Regions from separate parts of the Kaistia algarum genome, predicted to be linked through region 1. Evidence: predicted binding sites of a transcription regulator. Region 1 holds the regulator's gene; each other region holds the start of a gene.
The links. The regulator PhoB, encoded in region 1, activates phosphate uptake and scavenging genes when phosphate is short. The targets are predictions, from matches to a motif close to TGTCATNNANCTGTCAT.
Positions count from the first base shown of each region.

Region 2: phnC (phosphonate ABC transporter ATP-binding protein) is a predicted target of PhoB. The motif match lies at 1,569-1,585, and genes of this name have one in related genera.
Region 3: OSH05_RS13140 (DUF2794 domain-containing protein) is a predicted target of PhoB. The motif match lies at 1,875-1,891, and genes of this name have one in related genera.

Region 1 is NZ_JAPKNJ010000001.1:1,757,500-1,760,770, reverse strand. Features, by position in the region: gene OSH05_RS08580 (GcrA family cell cycle regulator) at 292-834, shown strand; gene phoB (phosphate regulon transcriptional regulator PhoB) at 1,024-1,725, opposite strand; gene phoU (phosphate signaling complex protein PhoU) at 1,759-2,475, opposite strand; gene pstB (phosphate ABC transporter ATP-binding protein PstB) at 2,498-3,271, opposite strand, start outside.
Region 2 is NZ_JAPKNJ010000001.1:1,376,673-1,379,943, reverse strand. Features, by position in the region: gene phnD (phosphonate ABC transporter substrate-binding protein) at 1-574, opposite strand, end outside; gene phnC (phosphonate ABC transporter ATP-binding protein) at 635-1,444, opposite strand; gene OSH05_RS06635 (DapH/DapD/GlmU-related protein) at 1,637-2,248, shown strand; gene OSH05_RS06630 (glucosamine inositolphosphorylceramide transferase family protein) at 2,255-3,271, opposite strand, start outside.
Region 3 is NZ_JAPKNJ010000001.1:2,737,479-2,740,749, forward strand. Features, by position in the region: gene OSH05_RS13130 (ABC transporter permease) at 1-463, shown strand, start outside; gene OSH05_RS13135 (Bax inhibitor-1/YccA family protein) at 636-1,388, shown strand; gene OSH05_RS13140 (DUF2794 domain-containing protein) at 1,462-1,797, opposite strand; gene OSH05_RS13145 (acetyl-CoA carboxylase carboxyltransferase subunit alpha) at 2,385-3,271, shown strand, end outside.

The DNA.
Region 1 (3,271 bases):
TTCTGTCAAGGAAAGCCGTGCATGACGAGGTTCCGAGGCGGCTAACCGATTGACGCGACTCAAACTTCGCGCCTTGGCATCCAATCTGGGGAAAAAGCCGAGATCGCCGTCTCTGATTCGGCCGGACTCTTGTCAGCGAGTCACGCCATATAGTAGCTTAATGTTCGTTAAGATACGAAATATCGAGCGAGCTGTTTTCCCCGAACCTTGTATTTGCGCAGTCGTCGTCCGGCGTAGCGGGCGGCGAGCATTAGGGATTCCGACGGCCGCTCCGACCGACAAGGATGAGCCATGACTTGGACGGACGAACGGGTTGAGTTGCTCAAGAAGCTTTGGGCCGACGGTCTCAGCGCCAGCCAGATCGCGACGGAACTCGGCGGCGTGACGCGAAACGCGGTCATCGGCAAGGTGCATCGCCTCAGCCTTTCGGGCAGGGCGAAGCCGGCCACGACGCCGATCGCCAGACCCCGCAAACAGCCGGCAGTCTCGACCGGCCGTACCAACGTATCCGGCCGGCCGCAGCCGCCGATGACACGGCCGCTCGTCGCCGGCAATACGGCGCTGAAGCCCATCGGGCAACTGGCGCCGGAGCCGCGTCGCGCCCCTCGTCCGACCGACAGCAACGATGTCGTCGTTCCGATCAGCCTGCATGCGAGCATCCTGACGCTCACCGAGCAGACCTGCAAATGGCCGAATGGCGATCCGAGCTCCGAGGATTTCCATTTCTGCGGCCAGCGCTCGAATTCGGGAATTCCATACTGCGAGTATCATTCCCGCATCGCCTACCAGCCGGTTCACGAACGCCGGCGCGAGCGCAAGATGGTCAGCGCCTGAGTGCGCTTCCCTCTCTCGTCCGCGAGAGAGGGTCCCCATAACCGCGATCCGACCTCTCCGCAGGAGAGGTCTGGACGAGGCCGATGCTCCCAATGGAGCTTGTCCTTCAGGAACGCGTGCCCGCCTGCCTTCCCCTTTCGGCGTATTACGCGGGGGAAGGCCTTCTTTTAAGCGGCGGCGACTATTCTGTCAGTTGACCCCGACGAACTGGTCGTCGAAGGCGTAGCCTGAGCCGCGGACGGTCCGGATCGGGTCCTTGACGCGGCCGCGATTGACCGCCTTGCGCAGGCGGCCGATATGGACGTCGACGGTGCGCTCGTCGACATAGACGTCCCGTCCCCAGACCCCGTCCAGCAATTGCTCGCGCGAGAAGACGCGGCCTGGGCTCTTCATCAGGAATTCGAGCAGGCGGAACTCGGTCGGCCCCAGCCGCAATTCACGGCCGGAACGGCGGACGCGGTGCGTCTCCCGGTCGAGTTCGATGTCGCCGGCCCGCAGCAGCGAGGCGATCACCTCCGGCCGCGATCGGCGCAGGATAGCGCGGACGCGCGCCATCAGCTCCGGCACGGAGAACGGCTTCACGACATAGTCGTCTGCCCCCGTGGACAGGCCGCGTATGCGCTCCTGCTCCTCACCACGCGCGGTCAGCATGATGATCGGCAGCGTGCGCGTGACGTCGCGCGCGCGCAGCCGGCGGCAGAGCTCGATGCCCGAGATTCCAGGCAGCATCCAGTCGAGCAGCAGCAGATCGGGAACGGTCTCCCGCAGCCGCGTCTCGGCATCGTCGCCGCGAGGCACCACGTCGACCGTGTAGCCTTCCGCTTCGAGATTGTATCGTAGGAGGAGGCTCAGCGCCTCCTCGTCCTCAACCACCATAACCCGTGGTGTCATTCAGCTAACCCCGACCAGACCGGAGCGAGCCGATCAAATGTTCTCATAGGTGACGTTCGTCAGGCTCGACTCGTCCTGCTTCGGACGATCCTGCGTGAGCGCTTCGCCGGTGACGACGTAGTGCACGGTCTCGGCGATGTTCGTCGTGTGATCGCCGATCCGCTCGATATTCTTGGCGCAGAACAGCAGATGCGTGCACAGCGAGATGTTGCGCGGATCCTCCATCATGTAGGTGAGGAGTTCGCGGAACAGCGACGTGTACATCGAGTCAATATCGGCATCGCGCTTCCAGACCTCGAAGGCCTGGTTGACGTCGCGCGTCGCATAGGCGTCGAGCACGTCCTTGAGCTGGGCGAGGGACAGCTCCGCCATATGCTCCACACCCGTCATGAAACGCTTCGACTGGAACTGCCCGTCGAGCGCGAGGACGCGCTTGGCAATGTTCTTGGCCAGATCGCCGATGCGCTCGAGGTCGTTGGAGATGCGCATCGCGCCGATGACCTCACGCAGGTCGACAGCAATGGGCTGGCGTCGGGCGATGATGCGGATCGCCTCTTCCTCGCATTCGCGCTGGATCTCGTCGAGGCGCCGATCCTCGGCGATGACCATGTTCGCGGTGGCCGTGTCGATCCGCGTCAGCGCGGACACGGAGAGATCCACCAGCCGTTCGGCCATGCCGCCCATTTCCGCGATGCGGCGCTGGACGTTCTTCAGCTCGTCGTCGTATCGGGTAACAATATGTTCCGACATGTCGTCCTCCTGCCGTCCGGGCTCAGCCGAAGCGTCCGGTGATGTAGTCCTGCGTGCGCTTGTCGCTCGGAGCCGTGAAGATCTTCGACGTCTCGTCGAATTCGATCAGCTCGCCGAGATACATGAAGGCGGTATAGTCCGAGACGCGGGCCGCCTGCTGCATGTTGTGGGTAACGATCGCGATGGTGTAGTCGGCGGTCAGCTCGTCGATGAGCTCCTCGATCTTGGCGGTCGAGATCGGGTCGAGCGCCGAGCAGGGCTCGTCGAACAGAACGACTTCCGGCCGTACTGCGATCGAGCGGGCGATGCAGAGGCGTTGCTGCTGGCCGCCGGAGAGCGACAGGCCGCTCGACGTCAGCTTGTCCTTGACCTCGTTCCAGAGCGCACCGCGCGTCAGCGCCGCCTCGACGCGGGCGTCCATCTCGGAGCGCGAGATATTCTCATAGAGGCGGATGCCGAAGGCGATGTTGTCATAGATCGACATCGGGAACGGCGTGGGCTTCTGGAACACCATGCCGACGCGCGCGCGCAGGAGATTGAGATCCTGGCCCGGCGCCAGGATGTTGCCGCCATCGAACAGAACCTCGCCTTCCGCATGCTGCCTCGGGTAGAGGTCGTACATGCGGTTCAGCACGCGCAGCAGCGTGGACTTGCCGCAGCCCGACGGCCCGATGAAGGCCGTGACCTTCTTCTCGTAGAGCGGCAGGTTGATCGACTTCAGCGCCAGGCTCTCGCCGTAGAAGAACTTCAGATTGCGGATCGTGATCTTCTCGGCCATGCCATGTCCGGCGACGCT
Region 2 (3,271 bases), 380 kb from region 1:
TGCCCTGCGCGAGCGCGAGGACGGCGTTGTCATGGCTGCCGGCGAAGATGGCCTCGGAGAAGAACGTGTCGACGTCCTTGCCATCGCGATGCAGGAAGAAACGAGGCGCATTGTTGCCCGAGGTCGAGTTCGGGTCGACGAGGGCGAGCTTCTTGCCCTTCAGATCGTCGATCGACTTGTTGGGGCCGTTGGCCAGCGTGTAGATCACCGAATAGTAGCCGGTGAGGCCATTGGAGTGACGCGAGACGGCGACCGGCTCGGTGGCGACACCCGTCAGCACGGCGCGGGCATAGGAAGCCGGGCCGTAGAAGGCGATCTGGGCATTGCCGGCGCGCTGCGCCTCGATCACGGCCGCATAGTCGGTCGCGACGGCGAGCTTGACCGGAACGCCGAGCTGCTTGCCGAGATAGTCGGCGAGCGGCTGGTAGCGATCGGTCGTCGTCGAGGCGTTCTCGGCCGGAATCACGGCGATCGTGAGCTCGGGATACTGCGCCTTCCAGTCTTCGGCATGGGCGACGCCGGCGATCGCCAGCGTGGCGAAGGCGGCACCGATCAGGGTACGACGGTTGAACATCGGGTCTCTCCAGGCGTTGACGGCGCCGCTACGGCGCCGATTGGCATGCCCTTCAGGGCATCAGATGGCCACGGCGATAGCTTCGCCGGGTAGTTCTCGGGGGTGTGGTGCGGGCGCGTGGTCGAGCACCTCGCCGGCCTCAAGTCCGTAGAGCTCGCGCGCTACGTCGTCGGTGAGCGCTTCGGGTGCGCCGTCGAAAACGAGCCGGCCGGCCGACATGCCGATCAGCCTGTCGCAATAGCCGCGCGCGAGCTCCAGCGAATGGAGATTGCAGAGGACGGTGATGCCGTAATGCTTGTTGATCCTGAGCAGCGCATCCATCACCACCTTGGTATTGCGCGGATCGAGCGAGGCGATCGGCTCGTCGGCGAGGATCGCGTCCGGTTCCTGAACCAGGGCGCGGGCAATGGCGACGCGCTGCTGCTGGCCGCCGGAAAGGCTGTCGGCACGCTGGGCCGCCAGGCCGGCGATGTCGAATTGTTCCAGCGCGGAAAGCGCGATGGCCCGGTCCTCGTCGGTCCACATCCGCATCAGCGAGCGCGGTGTAGAAACCTTGTTGAGGCGGCCCATCAGTACATTCGTCAGAACGTCCAGACGGCCGACCAGATTGAATTGCTGGAAGATCATCGCGCAGCGGGCGCGCCAGTCGCGCAGCGCCTGGCCCTTCAGCCGAGTCACGTCGATGTCGTCGAAGCGGATGTTCCCGGCGGTCGGGTCGACCAGACGGTTGATCATGCGCAGCAATGTCGATTTGCCCGCGCCGGAACGGCCGATCACGCCGACAAAGCTGCCGGTCGGAATTGTGAGGCTGACGCCGGACACAGCCGCCTTGTTGTTGTAATAGCGATCCACCCCGTCAAGGACGAGCATGCAAGGACCTCCTGATTTTTGGAGATACTGCTCAGTGGATGCAAATCTATTGTGACAGAGTTCTTTGCCTGTGGACGAAGCCATAAGCCGTCGGCATCTTTTGACTTTGTTGGTTCGCCGGCTTTGTCATGGACGCGTCATGGAATTTCTCCACCTTGTCCGCACGCCATCCAAGCCTGCGGAGACTTCGTCATGCGCCTCGGCCCGAGCCCGACTGTCCATCCGACGGCGAGCCTCCGCGACTGTCATCTCGGGCGCTATACCGAGATCGGGGCGCGCACCAAGATCGCCGAGACCACAATGGGCGACTATTCCTACATCTCCGAGGATGGCGACGTGATCTACAGCGCGATCGGCAAGTTCGCGTCGATCGCCGCGCAGGTGCGCCTCAACCCCGGCAACCATCCGCACTGGCGGGCTACCCAATCGCATTTTACCTATCGCGCCTCGTATTATTTCGACGGCGAACCCGACGAGCCGGCGTTCTTCGACTGGCGTCGCTCAAGCCGTGTAACGATCGGCCATGACGTCTGGATCGGCCATGGGGTCGTCGTTTTGGCCGGCGTCTCGATCGGCGATGGCGCGATCATCGGCGCCGGTGCCGTAGTGTCGAAGGATGTCGGACCCTATGAGATCGCCGTTGGCGTCGCGGCGAAGACGGTGAAGCGCCGCTTTCCCGTTTCCGTTGCCGACCGGCTGCAGGCGCTCGCATGGTGGGATTGGGAGCATGAGCGGCTCCGGACCGCTCTGCCGGATTTCCGCGCGCTGCCGATCGAAGCCTTCCTCGAGAAATATGAGAGCTAAGGTCGCTCAGCGCGGTCCAAACAGATCGATGACTTCGAAGGCACGCGTCCGATCATAGCTGTGCAGGCCGCTATTGGAGCGCCAGGGCCGCGCGACCTCGACGATTCGCTGCTGAAAGCCGTCCTCATCCAACTGGTTGATCTCGGCAAAGGCAAGCCGCGCGCCATAGCCACCGGCGCAATCCTGCGCCGGGCGGATGAGCCGGCCGCCGATGTCCAGGATGCGCCCGCCCGGCCGCGACGAGGCGAGATCCACCTGGATCGGATTGCCCGGATGCGGGTGCCACGGTCCGGTGAGGTGTTCGGCCCGGTACAGCGACAGCGCGTCCCAGCTTGAGGTCCAGCGCGCCCTGGAGGCCGCGAAAAGCCACCATTTGCCATCCTTCCGAAGCAGCGTCGCGTCGGCCAGATCGGCGTTGTCGATCAGCACCTGATGCAGCGTCCAGCGATCCGGGAATCGATCGGCGCGGTAGAGTTCGACCGTGCGCCTTCCCGAGGTTTCGGGGATCATCCAGATCGCACCCTCGGCCGCGAAAACGAAGGGATAGGAGAGATGGTCGGGGCCTTCGAGGACCGGCTGCGGCTTCGACATGCTGCCATCGGCCGCGACCTTCGCGACGGAAAGGATGCCCTTCTGCGTCGTATAGGGGAACTCTTCGACGAACAGGAACGTCTCGCCGCTGGCCTCGAACAGGAAGGGGTCGGCATAGAAGCGCTGTCCGTCATCGGACAAGCGTTGGAAGCCGTTCGGTCCAAGGTCTGGCAGGCCGTCGCCTCCGACACGCCGTCGCAGGGCGACATGCCAGTCCGGCGCTTGCCCAAGCTGGCGGGCGAGCTTTGCGCGGATGCGGCCTTCGAGCGAGCGGATGAAGAACGCTGCCGGCGAACCGCGACGGACGGACGGCGCCGGGGAGGGTGGCAAAGCCGGAGGGCGGCCCTTCCGAAGGCGAGTCACCTCCTGGACAAGCATGTCGGCCGCGCGCCCGAACAGCATGTCCAGCGCCGAACCAGCGCGGTTCGGCGT
Region 3 (3,271 bases), 980 kb from region 1:
GGGCAAAGCCTATCCTACGGTTACGGCGATCCGCGTGCGCGAAGCGCTCAACCGGGTATCGTCGATCCTGGAGCAGCTCATGGTGGCGATCCGTGCCGCTTCTTCGGTCGCGCTCGCCGCTTCGGTGCTGGTCCTCGCCGGCGCGCTGGCGGCAGGGCTGCAGGGCCGGCTGCGCGATACGGTGATCCTGAAGACGCTGGGCGCCACCCGGCGGCAGCTTCTCTTCGCCTTCGGCTATGAATATGGCCTGCTCGGGCTCTGCGCCGCCGTGTTTGGTGTCGGCGTCGGCTCGCTCGCCGCCTTTGCCGTCGTGGCCGGCGTCATGAAGCAGAGCTTCTTCTATTCGCCGGCGGAAGCCCTTGCCGCCGCCGTGGCGGCGGTTGTGCTCACCGTACTGCTGGGTCTTCTCGGTACCTGGCGCCTGCTCGGCCGCAAGGCCGCGCCGGTGCTCAGAAACCTATAGGCTCCGCCGCCCGCTTCGTTTACGATCGCCCCCGAACCGACATGCCGTCCTCTTGCGCCTAGAGGGGGCAGGGGCCATATCGCGGGCATATCCCTTCCGATGCGGCTCAAGGGCAGGCAAGGGCGGGAATGCTGCGCCGATGGCGCGGGCAAGATTTTCGGAGAGGACTTCGATGGCAGATTTCGACAATCGCGTTTCACCGTTTGGCGCGGCGCGTGCCGGAACCGGTGTTATCGACCAGGGCCTGCGCTCCTACATGCTGCAGGTCTATAATTACATGGCGATCGGCCTGCTGATCACCGGCGCCGCCTCGATCGGCATGTTCAAGCTGGCCTTCGTCGACAATGGCGGCGTGATCGAGCGCACCGCGCTCGGACAGACGCTGTTCAGCGGCCCGCTGATGTGGGTCATCATGCTGGCGCCGTTCGCGCTGGTGATGGTGCTGTCCTTCGGCATCCAGAAGATGTCGGTGGCGACGGCGCAGCTGACGTTCTGGGTCTATTCGGCGCTAATGGGCGTGTCGCTGACGACGATCTTCGTCCTCTACACCGCCCAGTCGGTCACGCAGGTGTTCTTCATCACCGCCGCGACCTTCGGCGCGATGAGCCTTTATGGCTACACGACCAAGCGGGATCTGACCGGTTTCGGTTCGTTCCTGTTCATGGGCCTGATCGGCATCATCATTGCCTCGATCGTCAATATCTTCGTCGGATCGTCGGCCCTCGGCTTCGCGATCTCGATCCTAGGCGTGCTCATCTTCGTCGGCCTTACCGCCTACGACACGCAGAAGATCAAGGAGATGTACTCGGTCAATGACGACGGCACGCTCGCCGGCCGCAAGGCGATCATGGGCGCGCTGACGCTCTATCTCGACTTCATCAACCTGTTCCTGATGATGCTGCGTCTGTTTGGCGATCGCCGCTGATCCATCGTCACCGCAGAGACAAGAAGGGCGCGGTCTCGGCTGCGCCCTTTTTCTATGGGGCGGCTGGATGGGCTCAGCCCTCGACCAGCTTCAGCTGTTTGTCCAGGATGGTCAGCACCTGGCGCAGATCATGGCCGCGCTTCATGATGTAGCCCCCCGCGGCGATGACGGAATAGGCGCCTTGGCGGCGATCGAGCGAGGGGTCCTTCTCGACGCGGAACAGCGGCATTTCCGAGGTGCGGCGGAAGATCGAGAACACCGCTTTGTCCTTCAGATGGTCGATCGCGTAGTCGCGCCATTCTCCAGCCGCAACCATGCGGCCATAGACGCGGAGAATCTGGTTGAGCTCATGGCGGTCGAAGGCGACATAGCGGGGGGAGGGCGGAGCTCGTCCGGCGAGCGCGACCAGCGTCGCGCCGCCCCCGGCTATCGGCTCGTCGTCGCTTCCGCTCAATCGCGCCTCCCTTCGGCCGCTCGCAAATGCCCTGTCTTGGTCCTGTCATGATCGCGCCGAAGTCCCTGGCTGGCAAGGCTGAAGCCCTGTTGTCCTCGGCGCACCGCCAGGCGCCCGCTCTCACGAAGCCGTGAAGGTCGGGGCGCATTTTTCATCGTTTTGCCCTTTTTCGGCCCGCCACCAGCCGCAATGCGGGACGATTTTAGCATCATGGTTTCAGACGGTCCGGTTTGGCGGGAACTTCGGAATTTCTCAGCCCCCCAGCCCCCCGAGGTTCTCTTGCCGAACCGGACCACCTTTTGCCATCGGGCGGCAGAGTATCGCCGCCCGCTTGTCGACCTCCCCTGGGCCGGCGAAACCCCCGATCGCCGACCCTTCGACAAGAATGCGCGCCCTCGTGGCGCGCTTTTTGTTGTTGGATCAAGGCCGCCGCGGTCGCCGCTTCAGCTTGACACCGCAAGGCCTTGCAGCCAGTGTGCGCCCGCTTTCGGGGTGTCGGTCCTGCCGTCCCCGGGTCGATCTTGCCTCGTTCGCAGGTCTGGATGATAACCTTTCTCGAATTCGAAAAGCCGGTCGCCGACCTTCAGGGTAAGGTTCAGGAATTGCGTGCCCTCGGCGAGAGCGGCAATGCGGTTGCCATCGGCGAAGAGATCGCCAAGCTGGAGGCGAAGGCCGCCCAGGCGCTGGTCGATATCTATGGCAAGCTGACGCCGTGGCAGAAGACGCTCGTCGCCCGCCATCCTGACCGCCCGCATTTCGTCGACTATGCCGAGCACCTCTTCACGGATTTCACGCCGCTGGCCGGCGATCGGAAATTTGCCGAGGACAAGGCGATCCTCGCCGGTTTCGGCCGTTTTCGCGACCGTCCTGTGGCGATCATCGGCCAGGAGAAGGGCCATGATACCGAGACGCGGCTGCGCCATAATTTTGGCATGGCTCGTCCCGAGGGCTACCGCAAGGCGGTCCGCATCATGGAACTCGCCGAGCGCTTCGATCTGCCTGTGATCACGCTGGTCGATACGGCCGGCGCCTTTCCCGGCATCGATGCCGAGGAGCGCGGTCAGGCCGAGGCGATTGCGAGATCGACTGAGGCGGCACTGTCGCTGGCGGTGCCGAGCGTCTCGGTCATCATCGGGGAGGGTGGATCGGGCGGGGCCATCGCGATCGCCACCGCCAGCAAGGTCGTGATGCTGGAGCACTCGATCTACAGCGTGATTTCGCCCGAAGGCGCAGCGTCGATCCTGTGGCGGGATGCGACGCGGGCGCAGGACGCGGCGACCAACATGAAGATCACCGCGCAGGATCTCTATCGCTTCGGCGTTATCGACCAGATCGTGCCGGAGCCCGTAGGCGGCGCCCATCGCGACGCGCCTGCGGCGATCGCTGCCGTCGGCGATGCCATCGGCGCGTCGCTTGCCGCGCTGGAAGG